3 regions of the Pseudoalteromonas sp. NZS100 genome follow, and region 3 is predicted to be linked to each of the others. Evidence: predicted binding sites of a transcription regulator. Region 3 holds the regulator's gene; each other region holds the start of a gene.

Region 1 (3,093 bases), on a different contig from region 3:
GTCTGTTTTGGCCACAGTTACAGCAGTTCGACTTAAGTAACGGTGCATTGGTCGGGTTACTACTTGCCCTTGGTGGCACCTTTGTGGCTTCATTGGGCAACATGGTAAGCGTTCGTAATTCTCGTAAGCAAATTGGCGTATTGCAGGGCAATGCATGGGGCATGTTATATAGTGCTATAGGCTTAGCTTTATATGTATTAATGAACGATGTGCAATTTAGTTTAAACGCCCCAACTAGCTACTGGCTATCATTACTTTATTTATCAATATTTGGCACCGTAATCGCTTTTGGTTGTTACTTTGCACTACTAAAAAATATAGGCCCTGAAAAAGCCAGCTACGTTATTGTTTTATTCCCATTAGTGGCAGTAACACTGAGTAGCTTTTTTGAAGGCTTTGAATGGCACGCAAATACCTTTGCAGGGTTTAGCTTAGTGTTATTAGGTAACGCCATTGTGCTTACCCCAACAAAACGAATTAACGCCTTTTTAGCTAATAGAGCAATAGCTAAAAGTGGCTCCGTCCCCAGTTAGACGCGTTATTAACGCAACTAACGCAAAAGCGCCTACTTTACTGTAGGCGCTTTTTTATTGGCATATGAAAAAGTAAGGCTTGTCCATGCACACTAACAACTGCAGGAGTTTTACCTACCAGTTCACCATCTGCTTCAATCAATAACCCTTCAGTTTTTATGGAAGCTGTATTTAAGCGACTGTAGTTAAGGTTTTTTATATACTCATGACGCTTAAAAAATAACTTAATAAAGCTTATTACATTATAAAAAAGCCCACCCGATCGCATTTGATAACACTCAAGCTGGCCATCAATTAAATCCGCTTTTGGCGCTATTTTTAGCCCGCCACCAAAGTACTTATGATTAGCAAATACAGTAATTAAATTTTGATACTGCCGAGCATCGTTATTAAACGTACCTTGTAACTGCTGAGCTTGATAATAAAATAGCTCTTTGATACTCGTCCAACTGTAATCAAAAGATGAAAAATTAGCTTTATCGTTAATAGTTTTAATCACATGAGCATCAAATCCTACCCCTGCAATATTAATAAAATAGCGGCTATTAATTTTTCCTATATCAATTGCTGTCGGTGTATTAAATAATGCCTTTCGCCAATCATCTGCTTTGCAATTAAACCCTCTGGAGAAATCGTTACCTGTACCGCAAGGTAATAATGCTAACGAACAGCTGCTCCCTATTAGCGCATTAACAGCCAAGTTCAATGTACCATCGCCACCTAGTGCAACTACTTTGGGAAATTTACTCAGTAACAACCTTATTTGAGCGCAGTCATCGTCAAAGCTTCCCGTTGTAGTAAATATACAATAAGAAAAGCTGCGTTTTTTACAGATGTTTTTAAGCCATGCCAATGATTTTTGGCTCTGTTTTTTGATACTTGGTTTAATAATTATTAGTAGTGACAAGCTTTTGTTTCCAGCAATGTATTTTAGAGTGAGATAACAAACGTTTAATTGAATTTTTTTAATCTGAATAAATAATCAAAAAACATTGTATAAAATGCATAAAAATAAATTAAAAAATCAAAAACCCCAACAGCAAAGGGGTTAAAACCAACTGCCATATAAATAGCTATGCAAAAACAGTAATGCAACTTACTGAATCGCATATTAATAAAATCAATTCAGATTAGTTTAACTAATCCCTCAGGCTCAATTTTTATCGTTGTATTTTTAATCAAACAACGTGCAAAATGCACGCGATTTCAACAGATACAACCGGAGCAAAATAATGAAACCAATTAATACATTAAATCAAACAGCAGTAGCGCAAGTAGCCGTTAAACCAACTAACCGTAAAGCAAGAATGTTAGCTAAACTTAACACGATTGGTAAAAGACTAGCACTTAGCGGTGCAGCTCAATATAAATAATCACCCAACCATGATTATTTTTCGGTGCAGCGAACACTCAACCACTAAATGAAGTCACTTATTTAGCTCCCATTGTTTGCTGCAACCTATTTATTTTATTAAAAATTGCCTTAATTTCCCCTTATTTACAAAAAAAACCTCATTTACGTATATTTTTTAGGCAAACAGTCATTTTGCTATTTACACAGCGGTATCACCTAAGTATTATTCTGCGTCACGGAGAGATGGCAGAGTGGTCGAATGCACCGGTCTTGAAAACCGGCATGGGTTTATAGCCCATCTAGGGTTCAAATCCCTATCTCTCCACCATATTTTAATTGGTGGCTTTTTTTACTCCATCAATACAACCGGTTATGCGTTGGAGAGGTGTCCGAGTGGCCGAAGGAGCTCCCCTGCTAAGGGAGTATAGAGTTTGTAGCTCTATCGAGGGTTCGAATCCCTCCCTCTCCACCATACTTAATTTAAACCACTTAATTGTGGTTTTTTTGTGCCCAAAATTTAACACCGATACTAAATTGGGAGGGTGAGAACCCTCGACAGGGTTCGACAAAATGTCTGGAACATTTTAGGCCGCTGCAAACGTCGCGCAGCGATTGATTACATGGATGTAAGCAAGTCTATCCCTCCCTCTGGACTATACTTAATTTAAACCACTTAATTGTGGTTTTTTTGTGCCTAAATTTTATAAAAATTAAACAAATTGTGCCTAGTAATAACTTAGGGCATTATTAACACAACTTTAGCCACTTTTAGGTTTAGCTATGATCCGGTTCATATTGCTATCATTTTGCGCGGCAGCACCATTTTTTACCTTGGCACAAAATACAACAGTGTATAAGTGTGTAATTAAGGGCGTTCCTACTTTTAGCCAAACGCCTTGCGCTAAAGATGCACAAGTTATTACTCTAAAAGATATAAATGTAATTGAAGCATATAAAAGCTCTACGCCCGGTAAAGGTATAACCGATACCTCTGTTGATGACTACTTAGAGGCTCAGCAAATAGAGCGTGAAATAAAGCGCCTTGAGCTATCTATTGAACAAAGCCAAAAAGAATACGCAGCTAAAAAACAACAAATAGATTATATGACCCAAGATAAGGCCAATCGTTTAGGCGCTTCGTCTATTGCTGATGCTATCGCAACTAAAACAAATTCATTAAAACAAGCCTACGACGCATCAATTAGT
Region 2 (3,093 bases), on a different contig from region 3:
TACAAAGATACTGCTGTTAGTTTTTCTAAAAGTGCAACAACCATTTTAGATGAGTTGATTGATGCTGTTTCTAGGTATTCTTCAAATGATTGTGGTGACTCTTTACCAGCAATATCAGACATTGAGCGAATTACAACAAATGGTGTGTTTAGCGTAAAACACGTTTGTGCAATTGAAGCGCCTTCCATTTCAACAGCAAGCATTGTAGGAAAATCACTACGTGCTTTATCAATGCGTATAGGGTCACACATAAATGTGTCACCAGTACAAATTAAGCCAACGAGTGTTTTAACATCACTGATTTGTTCGATAGTTTGCTGTGCTGCTTCAACTAATTTAGGGTGTGCTGCAAAGCCTGCCGGCATTTGTGGTACTTGGCCAATTTCGTAACCAAAAGCAGTTACGTCTACATCGTGGTGACGTACTTCTGACGAAATTACTACATCGCCAACACTAAGAGAAGGATCGAATCCACCGGCTGAGCCTGTGTTAATTATGCAATCAGGTTTGAAGTTATCGATCAGTAAGGTAGTTGCAATAGTTGATGCGACTTTACCAATACCAGATTGAACAAGTGTCACCGTGTTACCAGCCAACTCGCCAGTATAAAAAGTGAAACCTGCTTTAGTTAAAATTTGTGGGTTTTGCATAGCTTCACGTAAAATTTTAACTTCTGGCTCCATTGCGCCAATAATACCAACATTCATAAAGTTTAATTCCTGAGTTTGAATCACTTGATTATACGTGAAGTTAGCAATAAAAAACAAAAAAGCGAGCTTGTTTATGAGCTCGCTTTAAATACTTTTTAGGAGAGTATTTAATTCGTTTTTTAAATTTCAGCTAACGCGGTGGTTTGAGCTTTAGCTTGAGAAGGTGAAAGTACCGCTGGCTTGTGTGAGCGATTACGAACAGGGCGCTGAGTTTGTGTTGCTGCAGGCTTACCAAGTTTAAACATAATTGCATCGCGTACTTCAGAAGGGCGGTAGCCCGATTTAACTTTCATACGAATATGTGGAATGCCCGCAGACTCTAGTGCACCGTTTACAAACCAGTCGCGTTGAGCTTTGTGGCCATCTTTGTTGGCATTGTTAACTAGGTCAACAGCAGCAATGATTGTTAGTTTTTCTTTATCGATTAATACAAAGTCGAGTTGCTTATTTTTAGCTTTAGCTAAAGCAGCACGTTTAGACTTTACTGAAAGGCCTTGCTTACAGTCAATAACGTCGATTAATTTAACGCGACTAACAATTTTATATTGATCGCCAACAGCACGCTCGAGAAGATTTAAAAAAGCGCCTTCAACCTGCGTAAAAACAGTTTGCTTGCGAGTAAAAGGATACGGGTTTCCGCCATCGTCATTAAATTTTGACGCAACAACAGAGGCCCCGACAACTAATACTAGGATTAATAATAAAGCGAATTCCATACGGTAACTCCATAACAACAAATTGACACTGCTCAAACAAAGCAATTTACGTGCCTAAAAAGTATGGGTTATAAAATAATTACCGACTGGTTTACAGGCAATAGCTACACAGCGATTAAGCTTTGTAGCCTCCTTTAATACCTTTTACTGCAATAGCAACAGCATCGTGTGCATGCAGTGACTCATAGTGGTTTATTTGCAGCCAATAATCACTGTAATTGTTTGCCTCTAGCAGTGCTTTAATTTTACGCGCTGCATCTTCACAAAACATAAGGTTTTGACCATTCAAACGGGCAAATTCTTGCTCATCTTCACGTTTTACTGCCGCTTGTACTGGTGTTTTAAGCTCAGCTTCAAGAGTGTTAATTAGCGTAACTACGTCAAATTCTTGAATGTTGCTATCAAGCTTTACTTTTACGTTGGCAATAGAGCGCTGCGAGTGAGGAGTCGCTACAATGCCTTGTGTAGTGCCTAGCCATTCGTGCACATCTTTTTGGCTTAACGTTTCTTGGTTAAACTTTTCGTTAAACGCGTTTTGTATAAGCTGGCGCGCAAGTGCAGCAGAGCATGGGCACGTTGAAGAATAAGTAACATCTACGGTTAGCTCGTAGCTAATAACGTTATTTTCAATTGTACTGGTAAGTACAACTGGGTAGCTTTTCCAGCCCGCTTTACCACTTAATAATGACTTACGGCGTAGCGGTAATTCAAATTTAAATTCAATTTGTGCTTTATCGCTCAGCCCTTCGTGGCTAGTTATAAAGGTATCGAGTGCCTGCGCTATAGTTTGCGGATTGACTTGCTGCTCGGTTGAAAGCAGATCAAGTGCCAAAAATAGACGTGACATATGAATGCCTTTGGCATCTTCTTTATGTAAATTTACAAATGCACGAGCTTTGGCGTTTACTGTAACTGGAGATAAGTCTCGGGATTCAAAAATAAATGGCAGTTCTATTTCGCCCATGCCAACCCAGTCTAATTTACCTGTTTGTAAAGCGGGTGCAGTGTCTGCTATATCTGGCATATTGGTTTGCATGTGCGCTACTCGTATTTTGGGGATAATAAAGCGGGGCATTTTACACTAAATAATTTATTGCTGAAATGATGAGTTTAATAGATGAGCTAAATCAAACATGAAAAATTCTGTTTTTATCGCACAACGTGAGTAGTGGTAGGAGAAAAATGCTAAAATCTGGGAAAATGGTATGTTTATACATACGCATTGCCTTCTTTATATTAAGTACACAGCTAAGAGATAAAATTACGTATGACCGATTATTCTTTGAGCCCTTGGGCTCGGGTACTTTCCAGCTCAATAACGCGATTTGGTGAATTTAAAACCGCTGCTATTTGTTACACTTTATTTTTAACTGTATCTCTTATTTTATCGAGCATGTTTTATTATGTGGCGATAGGCGAATTACACCTTGTTGATATTTTAGCCGTGGTATTTTTTACGGCTGTAGTTTCTCCTTTAATAATAAGTGTGTTGCTTAATTCAATTCGACAACTTGATGCCTCATATGCTTATTTAGATAGCGCCACCAAACAAGAAAAGCTTTTAAATCAAACCCTAAAAGATAACATTAACCGTCTAAACATCGAAATTGATGAGCGTAAAATGGCATTTCATGCCAAGCACCGCGCTATTGAAGAGCTACGTCGAG
Region 3 (3,093 bases):
TTTATCAGCAATGGTTGCTAGAGTCTTTAAGTGCTGCTGGTTATCGCCATCTGGTACGATGAGTGCGACAAAAATATCAACAGGGCGATTATCGATTGCATCAAAGTTTATTGGAGTTTCGCTAACGAGCACTAAAGCCAAAGGCTCTTCTGCACCGCTCATTCTTCCATGAGGAATAGCAATGCCACGTCCTATACCTGTACTACCTAATTTCTCTCTGCTCATTAAAGCATTAAGAATATCTTGTTGCGGTAAATACGGAAGTTTGTCGTGAGCAAGTTCGCTAATGAACTCTAAAATTCTTTTTTTGCTATTAAAAAGGACCGCAGCTTTGCTGCAGTCCTGGCATATAAGTGAACTTAATTTCATCATATTAGTGTCGAGCAAGCTTCTCTTTGTGTTTGATTACTTGGCGATCGAGCTTGTCGATCAACGAGTCAATAGCGGCATACATATCTTGATGTTCTGTAGAGGCAAATAGCTCAGCACCGCTTACGTGTATTGTGGCTTCTGCTTTTTGATTTAATTTTTCTACATCGAGAATGACATGAACATTATTTATATGATCAGAGTGTCTTTCAAGCTTCGCAAATTTAGTATTAATATAGTCTCTTAGTGAATCGGTTAATTCTACGTGACGACCAGTTAAGTTTAGTTGCATAAGCATTACCCTCTTAGTTTAGCGTCTTAAATCAGACTTTTACGCTGATTTGACGGTGGAATAGCAAGAGATTCGCGGTATTTTGCGATTGTACGTCTTGCTACTTTAATTCCTTGCTCAGCCAATATATCCGCTATTTTGCTATCACTCAATGGTTTTGCTGAGTTTTCTGCTGCGATTAATTTTCGGATAAGCGCACGTATTGCTGTAGATGAACATTCACCACCGTTTTCAGTACTTACATGGCTTGAGAAAAAGTATTTAAGCTCAAATATACCACGGGGTGTATGCATGTACTTTTGAGTAGTTACGCGTGAAATTGTCGATTCGTGCATTTCTACCATTTCAGCGACATCATTTAAAACCATTGGTTTCATGGCTTCAGGGCCATGTTCAAAAAAGCCTTGTTGTTGCTTAACAATACAATTAGTAACTTTTAATAGCGTGTCGTTTCTACTTTCTAAGCTTTTAATAAACCATTTAGCTTCTTGTAAATGTGAGCGAATAAACTGGCTGTCACCACTTGATTTTACAGTGCGAGACATTGCCGCGTATTGGCTATTAACACGAATTTTAGGCATGCTATCTGGGTTTAATTCAACAACCCAGCGGCCTTTAATTTTTTTAACTGACACATCAGGAATAACATACTCAGATTCTTCCCTTACAATAGTATCTGCAGGTTTTGGGTTGAGAGTATGTATTAGTGTCATTACTTCTTTAAGCTCTTCTTCTTTGAGCTTAGTTTTTTTCATTAATGTACGATAGTCGCGAGCTGCTAATAGATCAATATGCTCGGTTAAAATCATTTTCGTTTCATTAATGTAAGGTGTTTCTTTATCAAATTGATTAAGCTGAATACACAAACACTCTTGTAAACTACGTGCAGCAATACCAACAGGATCAAACAGTTGGATGCGTTTTAATACCGCTTCAATTTCATCAAGTTCAACTTCGTTATCATCTTCGTTTTCTTGATTAAAGCTTTCTAAAATTTCTTCGCAACTGAGAGTTAAAATACCTGAATCATCGACGGCCTCTACAATCGCAATAGCGATGGCTTCATCGGTAGGGCTAAATGGTGTTAGTTGTAATTGCCACATTAAATACTCATGGAGCGTTTCAGTAGAGGCGCCTTGGTATATTGATTCGTCTTCAGGCATTGGACCTGATGAGGCTGCAGGAGCGGCACTCATGTACTCATCCCAACTAACATCCATAGCCATGTCGTCACTTAGCGTGTCTTTTGCAAGTGCTTCACCAGTATCTTGTTCGTATTCGCTCGGAGCATCGTCAGCAGATGCGCTAACAGTTATGTCATCGGTATCAGCTTTTTGCTCGTTTTTACCAGCAGCGTCTTCAGAATAGTCTGCCTCTTCAACCTCTAATAGTGGATTACTGTCGAGAGCTTCTTGTATTTCTTGCTGGAGATCCAATGTACTGAGTTGCAACAAACGAATAGCTTGTTGCAACTGTGGAGTCATTGTAAGTTGCTGGCCCATGCGCAGCTGTAGTGATTGCCTCATGTATCTCTAACAATCCTTTTATGTTGTTATAATTAATACTAGCAGATGCTTAAAGACATGGCGTAAATGTTACAGCCTAAATTGCTCGCCTAAGTAAACATCGCGTACTGTTTTATCATTTAATACGTGTTCTGGAGTACCTGATGCAATCAGCTCCCCATGAGAAACAATGTAGGCTTTTTCACAAACATCAAGGGTCTCTCTTACGTTATGGTCGGTAATTAATACACCAATCCCACGATTTTTAAGATGTTCTATTATTTTCTTTATATCTAATACCGAAATAGGGTCAACACCGGCAAACGGTTCATCCAGTAGTATAAATTTAGGATCTGCTGCCAGCGCTCGTGCTATTTCTACACGACGACGTTCTCCACCCGACAATGCCATACCTTGGCTATCACGAATGTGTTGTATGCTAAATTCATCTAATAAGTTATTGAGCGTGTCTTCTCTGGCTTGTTTATTTAGTTCTTTGCGCGTTTCTAAAATGGCCATTAAGTTTTGATAAACAGTCAGCTTTCTAAAAATCGATGACTCTTGTGGTAAGTAGCCTATGCCTAATCTAGCACGACTATGCATAGGTAAAAGAGTAATATCGTTATCATCAATAGATATTTTACCTTTGTCGCTAGGAACAAGCCCTACAATCATATAAAAAGTCGTTGTTTTACCAGCACCGTTAGGGCCAAGTAAGCCAACTATACTGCCAGCTTGTACTTCAAGGCCGACGTTTTTTACAACTTCACGACCTTTATAGCTTTTTGCCAATAGTTCTGCTTTTAATGTGCTCATGGTTGACCTTTATCGCCTTTTTTACTTTTTTTAGTTTCGATCGGTACTAAAATTGTGTGAACGCGGTCAGTTGAGTTTTCATCTTTTTCGGCACTGATTAGCTGCTGCTCT

Evidence for each region. Region 3 encodes sigma-54, which starts transcription at its own class of promoters, with help from an activator protein. Its sites were predicted from a motif close to GTTGGCACGNNNNTNGNNT; they were not measured.
Region 1: the regulator sigma-54 is predicted to act here: its motif matches at 1,710-1,728, upstream of I6E69_RS16210 (diacylglycerol kinase family protein).
Region 2: the regulator sigma-54 is predicted to act here: its motif matches at 1,466-1,484, upstream of I6E69_RS19130 (DUF2726 domain-containing protein).

What each region holds. Positions count from the first base shown of each region.
Region 1 covers NZ_JADYWM010000018.1:22,987-26,079, reverse strand. The annotation lists gene I6E69_RS16215 (DMT family transporter) at 1-533, shown strand, start outside; gene I6E69_RS16210 (diacylglycerol kinase family protein) at 571-1,440, opposite strand; gene I6E69_RS16205 (hypothetical protein) at 1,766-1,906, shown strand; tRNA gene I6E69_RS16200 (tRNA-Ser) at 2,125-2,215, shown strand; tRNA gene I6E69_RS16195 (tRNA-Ser) at 2,267-2,359, shown strand; gene I6E69_RS16190 (RNA-binding protein) at 2,668-3,093, shown strand, end outside.
Region 2 covers NZ_JADYWM010000027.1:30,138-33,230, forward strand. The annotation lists gene mtnN (5'-methylthioadenosine/S-adenosylhomocysteine nucleosidase) at 1-707, opposite strand, end outside; gene I6E69_RS19130 (DUF2726 domain-containing protein) at 830-1,426, opposite strand; gene folE2 (GTP cyclohydrolase FolE2) at 1,542-2,462, opposite strand; gene arcB (aerobic respiration two-component sensor histidine kinase ArcB) at 2,694-3,093, shown strand, end outside.
Region 3 covers NZ_JADYWM010000001.1:169,431-172,523, reverse strand. The annotation lists gene ptsN (PTS IIA-like nitrogen regulatory protein PtsN) at 1-369, opposite strand, end outside; gene hpf (ribosome hibernation promoting factor) at 374-661, opposite strand; gene I6E69_RS00840 (RNA polymerase factor sigma-54) at 688-2,187, opposite strand; gene lptB (LPS export ABC transporter ATP-binding protein) at 2,257-2,982, opposite strand; gene lptA (lipopolysaccharide transport periplasmic protein LptA) at 2,979-3,093, opposite strand, start outside.